2 linked regions of the Metallumcola ferriviriculae genome follow. The protein of the gene in region 1 interacts with the protein of each later gene in a pairwise test. Links are inferred from orthologs where the notes say so. Each region holds a gene or a part of one and is shown on either strand. Other genes may lie near its edges. The genes, in order: topA and MFMK1_RS02045.

What was found.
Region 2: the proteins of topA (region 1) and MFMK1_RS02045 interact in binary tests that used the Escherichia coli proteins (3 or more experiments, as listed by UniProt). The link is inferred for Metallumcola ferriviriculae from one-to-one orthologs.

The regions. Positions count from the first base shown.
Region 1 is NZ_CP121694.1:2,089,848-2,093,167, forward strand. What follows is about bases 85-3,076. They hold topA (type I DNA topoisomerase), read left to right. Parts: upstream 85-531; coding sequence 532-2,622; downstream 2,623-3,076. Other genes in these bases: dprA (DNA-processing protein DprA), read left to right, coding at 85-444; trmFO (methylenetetrahydrofolate--tRNA-(uracil(54)-C(5))-methyltransferase (FADH(2)-oxidizing) TrmFO), read left to right, coding at 2,636-3,076. Also shown: more of dprA, read left to right, coding at 1-84; more of trmFO, read left to right, coding at 3,077-3,320. UniProt on the Escherichia coli protein: Releases the supercoiling and torsional tension of DNA, which is introduced during the DNA replication and transcription, by transiently cleaving and rejoining one strand of the DNA duplex.
Region 2 is NZ_CP121694.1:384,018-387,058, forward strand. What follows is about bases 286-2,998. They hold MFMK1_RS02045 (YigZ family protein), read left to right. Parts: upstream 286-1,186; coding sequence 1,187-1,810; downstream 1,811-2,998. Other genes in these bases: MFMK1_RS02040 (uroporphyrinogen decarboxylase family protein), read left to right, coding at 286-1,121; MFMK1_RS02050 (hypothetical protein), read right to left, coding at 1,870-2,016; MFMK1_RS02055 (DMT family transporter), read left to right, coding at 2,128-2,994. In the rest of the region: MFMK1_RS02035 (putative Se/S carrier protein), read left to right, coding at 1-96; more of MFMK1_RS02040, read left to right, coding at 102-285.

The sequences.
Region 1 (3,320 bases):
AACCGAGTTATTAGTGGTTTGAGTTCTGGAGTAGTAGTGGTAGAGGCTGCAGAAAAAAGTGGTAGTTTGATTACGGCTGATCTGGCCTTGGAACAGGGGAAAGACGTCTTTGCGGTACCTGGTCCGGTTAACAGTGCCAATAGTGTTGGCACTAACAGATTATTAAAGCAAGGGGCACTTCTAGTCGAAGACGCTGATGATGTACTAAATCAATTGGGTTTCAGCAGCGGCCTGTGGAAGAATAATGCTCCGGGTAAAAAAGGAGTTCTACTTACCGCTGAGGAAGAAGAAATAATATCTTTGCTTTGCGGCGGACCAATACATCTTGAACAACTGGCGGGAGATATAGGCCATTCTATGGAACGTCTACAGTCGTTACTATTGTTTCTTGAAGTAAAGGGATTGGTTAAGAAGTTGCCAGGCAGTTATTATCAGGCGATTTAATAATTTTTAACAAATAGTTATAATTAACCTTATCCATGTTTATAATGATTAACGACATTTAATCGTAAGAATTTGAGGTGAAGATTTTTGGCAAAGACACTTATAATTGTGGAATCGCCGGCGAAGGCAAAAACAATTTCCAAGTTTCTAGGAAGAAATTATACAGTAAAGTCCTCCATGGGGCATGTTAGAGATCTACCGCGCAGTCAATTTGGTGTAGACGTTGAACAAAGGTTTGAACCTAAGTATATCACCATTCGCGGTAAGGGCGAGTTATTAAAAGAACTTCGTCAAGCTGCAGAGAAAAGCGACAATATTTTGCTGGCTCCTGACCCGGACAGAGAGGGAGAGGCAATTGCCTGGCATTTGGCCCATGCGTTAAAGATGGAAATAGATCAAAACTGTCGCATCCAATTTAATGAGATTACAAAAGGTGCCGTAACTAATGCAGTGAAACATCCTCGAAAAATTAATTTTGATTTGGTGGATGCTCAACAAGCTCGAAGAATTCTGGACCGGTTGGTTGGCTACAATCTTAGTCCTTTGCTGTGGAGAAAAGTCAAAAAAGGATTAAGTGCTGGTAGGGTGCAATCAGTGACAGTTAGATTAATATGTGACCGTGAAGAAGAAATTAACGAATTCGAACCAGAAGAATATTGGACACTAGATGGCGTTTTTCAAGTTAAGACAGAAAAGCTAGAAGCTAAGTTAGCAAAGCTTGAAGGTAAAAATATTGAAATAAAATCCAGGCAGGATATGGAGCGAGTGCTTGCCGAATTGCAGGATTGTACCTATATTGTTGACGATATTAAGAAGCGGGATAAAAAGCGTAATCCTGTTCCACCTTATACCACCAGTAGCTTACAACAGGATGCTTACCGGAAATTGAATTATACTGCCAGAAAAACAATGCGTATTGCTCAACAATTGTATGAAGGTATTAATATTGGCAAAGAAGGTGCTGTGGGTCTTGTTACTTACATTCGTACGGATTCTACGCGCATTGCAGAGTCTGCTCAACAAGAGGTCCGGGACTATATCAAGGAAAGGTATGGAAGTAGATATATTCCGGAACAACCGCGCCAATTTGGTAACAAAAAATCTGCTCAAAACGCTCACGAGGCTATCAGACCAACAGATATAGGGCGTGTTCCGAAAGAAATCAAAGAATATTTGTCTCGGGATCAATATCGTTTGTACACTTTGATTTGGAAAAGATTTTTAGCCAGCCAAATGAGCTCTGCTCTGCTAGAAAGCACTACTGTACTGATTTCCGGCGGAAAATATCTATTTAAGGCAACGGGGTCAATTATCAAATTTGCCGGCTTTATGGAAATCTACATTGACGATGATGAAAGCATTCAAGAAAAATATGACTTGCTGCCCGAGGTTAACATAGGGGCCAAGCTCGAATTAGACCAATTAATTGATAAACAGCATTTTACTCAACCGCCGCCGCGCTATAGTGAGGCATCTCTGGTTAAAACTCTTGAAGAATTGGGTATTGGTAGGCCAAGTACCTATGCACCTACTATAGAGACCATTATATCTCGGGGTTATGTGGCACGTGAGGAAAAGCAGTTTCACCCCACTGAACTTGGCCTAGTGGTAGTACAGCTTTTAAAGGAATACTTTCCCGATATAGTGGATGCTGAGTTCACGGCTAGTTTAGAAACAGAATTGGATGAGGTTGAGGAAGGTCATAGGGACTGGCGTGACGTGATGGAATATTTTTATGGCCCATTCAAAGAGTTGCTTGATAAGGCAGAAGAAGAAATGGGTCAGGTGGAAATAGAAGATGAGGTATCTGATGTTCTATGCGAGAAATGTGGCCGCAATATGGTAATAAAATTTGGTCGTTACGGCAAATTTTTGGCTTGTCCCGGGTTTCCCGATTGTCGAAACACAAAACCACTTTTGGAAGAAATCGGTGTCAAATGCCCCCTTTGCGAGGGTAAGATTGTGGGACGACGCAGTAAAAAAGGACGTAAATTCTTTGGCTGCAGTAATTACCCTGACTGCAATTTTATTTCCTGGGCAAAGCCGGTGGAAGAGCGCTGCCCGGAATGTAATACATATATGGTGGAAAAGCAATCAAAGAAACATGGAACAAGGGTAGAGTGTGGAAATAAAGAGTGTACTTATCGCCGTCAAGTCAAAAAACAGGCCGAACAGTAGGAGTTGGAATTTTATGCAAATTACCGTAGTAGGCGCTGGACTAGCAGGAAGCGAAGCGGCTTGGCAAATAGCGAAGAAACAAATTCATGTAAAATTAGTTGAAATGAGGCCGAAGAAAATGACTCCGGCTCATAAAACAGACTTTTTTGGAGAATTGGTTTGCAGCAATTCTTTAAGAGGTACGAGTTTAACCAATGCAGTAGGCTTACTAAAAGAAGAACTGCGGGAAATGGACTCTTTAATCATGGCATGTGCGGACAAACACAGGGTTCCCGCTGGTGGAGCGTTGGCTGTGGACCGGGAAGCCTTTGCTAAGGAAATAACTGATAGAATTTGGGGCAACCCGTTTATAGATGTAGACTTAAGTGAAGAAATGGAAGTGCCGAAAGGGCCGGTTATTATCGCCACCGGGCCCTTAACATCAGAAAAGATGGCGTCGGCAATAAGTGTGTTGACCGGCGAAGAATATTTATACTTTTATGACGCAGCAGCCCCGATTGTCGCGGCTGAGAGCATTGATTACCAAAAAGCATTCCGAGCATCACGGTATGATAAGGGCGATGCAGATTACATTAATTGTCCCCTTGATCAAGACGAATATGCTCAATTCCATCAAGAGTTAATCAGTGCTGAACTGGCGCCAGTTAAAGAGTTTGAAAAGGAACGCTTTTTTGAAGGGTGTATGCCGGTGGAGCAGC
Region 2 (3,041 bases), 1.7 Mb from region 1 along the record:
GTAAAGTTTCTCTGGGAGGATAAGGAAAGCATTATTGCAATTCTTCTAGAACAAGGCGTGCGCTATCATGGAGTGCATCATATAGTAAAAGGGTGATGAAAATGACCGACGGCGCTAGCGAATTTAATTTTGTTTTGAATGGCAAGACCCCCCGACATATATTACGCGGGGAATTTTCTTTAAGTCATGAACTATGTACTATTCTAACTGGTAATTCCGGGGAGGATAATTATTTGCCCGCCGTGAAGCAGTTGGGGTTCGATTTCTTTGGCGTTATTGCTGAATATCCTGATAAGAAGTATTTGAGTACAGACAGCAAAGGAAGAAAGGTTTTCCGGGATTATTGGGGGCGAATTTTCTGGCGGCTGCCTCAAGGCAGGGAACAACTGGTGGAATATCCGGTGGTGGATTTCAATCAGTTAAAAGGCTACCAATTTCCCAGTGTGAAAGAAGTTTCATTTAACCATAGCAAGCTGTTGAAAAATAGGGATATCTTTACTTTCGGTGTGGTGGACGGTGTTTTCCAGACAGCAGCCCGCACCATGGATTTATTGGACTTTTTGGGCATATTGGCTGAGCGACCGAAAAGGGCGGCATTGCTTATTGAGCAGGCGACAGAGTATGCTTGTGCGCTTGCCTCGCAGCTTAGCAGTTTGGGGGTTGATGCTATCTTGGTGGCAGATGATGTGGCTCATTACGGTGGTCTTTTTTGCTCAGAGCAGACATTTATGAGATGGATTGCCCCATGGGAAGAAATGTTATTTCGCCATATTGCTAAGCAGGGCAAACCGGTTTTTTTTCATTCTGACGGAAACATTATGTCTCTTATGGATTGGTTATCTGGTAGCGTATTGGGTGTACATTCTCTAGATCGGTGTCCAGGTATGGATATGGCTGCTATTAAAAATCATTATGGTAATAAGCTAATTCTAATGGGAGGAATGCCATTAGCGGCACTTTATTCGGATGAGCTGGTCCAAGTTAGGGATGAAACTAGTCAACTTATTTCCCAGCTTAGCCCAGGGGGCAGGGGATATATTCTTTCCACCACCAGTGGGTTCCTAACTGAAGAGATAAACCCTCAAGCACTGCAGGAAATGTACCGCTTGCCCCGTGGCTAAGGCAGTGGTATGTTTCAGATTCGCTGGAATGTATCTATAGTGTAATAAAATGAGAGGTGACTGACTTGCAGGGCTATCTGACTATTGCTCGAGGAGCGAGAGTAGAAATTGAAATTAAGAAATCCCGTTTTATTGCCCATGTTAAGCAGGTGGCAGATGCCGAGGAAGCAGCAGGATTCATTGATACCATAAAACTCAAACATCGGGAAGCAGCCCATAATGTCTCGGCCTTCGTGGCCGGTATTGATCATAAGGAGCAGCGGTGCAGTGATGACGGGGAACCGAAGGGTACAGCGGGATTACCTGTTTTAGAAGTATTGAGGCGTAATAATATTACCAACACGGTGGTGGTTGTAACTCGCTATTTTGGTGGCATTAAGTTGGGAGCGGGCGGACTAATTCGAGCTTACGGGCGAGCTGCCCGGCAGGGAATTGAAAGTGCCGGAATGGTACGAATGGAGGTTTTTGTCAAGCTGGTAGTAGAAGCGGATTACAGTTTGATGGGAATTATAGAGAGAGAAGCTGCTGATGCGGGGGCTAGAAGAGGGAAACACCTTTTCCGCGAAAAAGTATTATTAAATTTCTGGGTTCGAAATGAAAAGCTGGAACAGACGAAGAAACGCTTAGTTGAGGCAACTAACGATGCGCTGAAACTAGAGTCAAAAGAAGAGAAATATTTATCGGTGTAGAATTCTATAAAAAAAAATCAGGTGTGCATTTAGGCTGAAAGCACACCTGATTTACGGCCTTAGCCAAATTGGTAAAGCAGTATAAAGACGAATAATAACAAGCCGCTGAAAATAAGCCATGCCATAAATGTGGAGGCATGTTCTTGATGCTCCGTTTCCGGTTTATAATAAGTCTGCATTAATGAAGCGGGTTTTTCGCCTGCCATGTTTATCCCTCCTTGGTAGGTTTGCGTTTGTAAAACATTCTAGTAATAGTTTATTTCGTCAAAGAGTAAACAATTCCTGCCTATAACAGGTAGCAAATGGGAGCGAGAGAATTGGAGCAAGAAAGAATAACAGCTGCAAAGGCCGCGGTGTTTATCGGGGTGCTGGCGGTTTCCTTCGCGGCTATCTTTGTGCGCTGGGCCGAGGCGCCGCCTGTAATTATTGCTATGTATAGATTGCTATTTGCTGCGGCTTTGACGCTGGCTATAATAGTTTTTAAGAATGGGCGTTTCAAAAAAGTGGCGGTTGCTGACATTGGTTGGGCACTGTTGGCCGGCTTTTTTTTAGCGATGCATTTTTATAGCTGGTTTACCTCCTTAGAGCTTACATCAGTAGCCAGTTCCACAGTATTAGTCACCATGCAGCCGTTGTTTATTTTTGCTGGCGCATATTTATTTTCCAGCAAAAGGGTGACCTTTGCTGAGATTTCGGCAGCAGTTATAGCGCTGATAGGAAGCGCTATAATTGCGATGGGTGACTGGGACGCTGCCAATGCCTTTGCCGGGGATGCCCTGGCTTTGTTAGGAGCACTGTTAGTGGCGCTGTATCTTCTGGTGGGAAGACGGGTAAGATCTCATGTGCCAACTTTGGAATATACCTTTATTGTATACTTTACCAGTGCAGCGGTTTTGGCCCTTATGGCAGTAATAACTGACAAGTCTTTTTACCCATATCCCCAAAGCACATGGGCGATATTTTTACTGCTGGCGTTAGTACCTACATTGCTTGGACATAGCTTGTTTAACTGGGCGCTGGAATATTTGGAAACCAGATTTATCTCTGTAAGTATCTTGGGTGAACCGGTAGGAGCGGCAGCGTTGGCTTATATTTTTTTGGGAGAACTACCGGGGATTTATACTGTCTATGGCAGTTCTATGGTGTTATTCGGATTATATTTGTTTCACCGAAAGAAAGTATGAACCACAGTTCGAAAGCATAAGCATTAAGAAAAAGCAGGGGAGGCTGG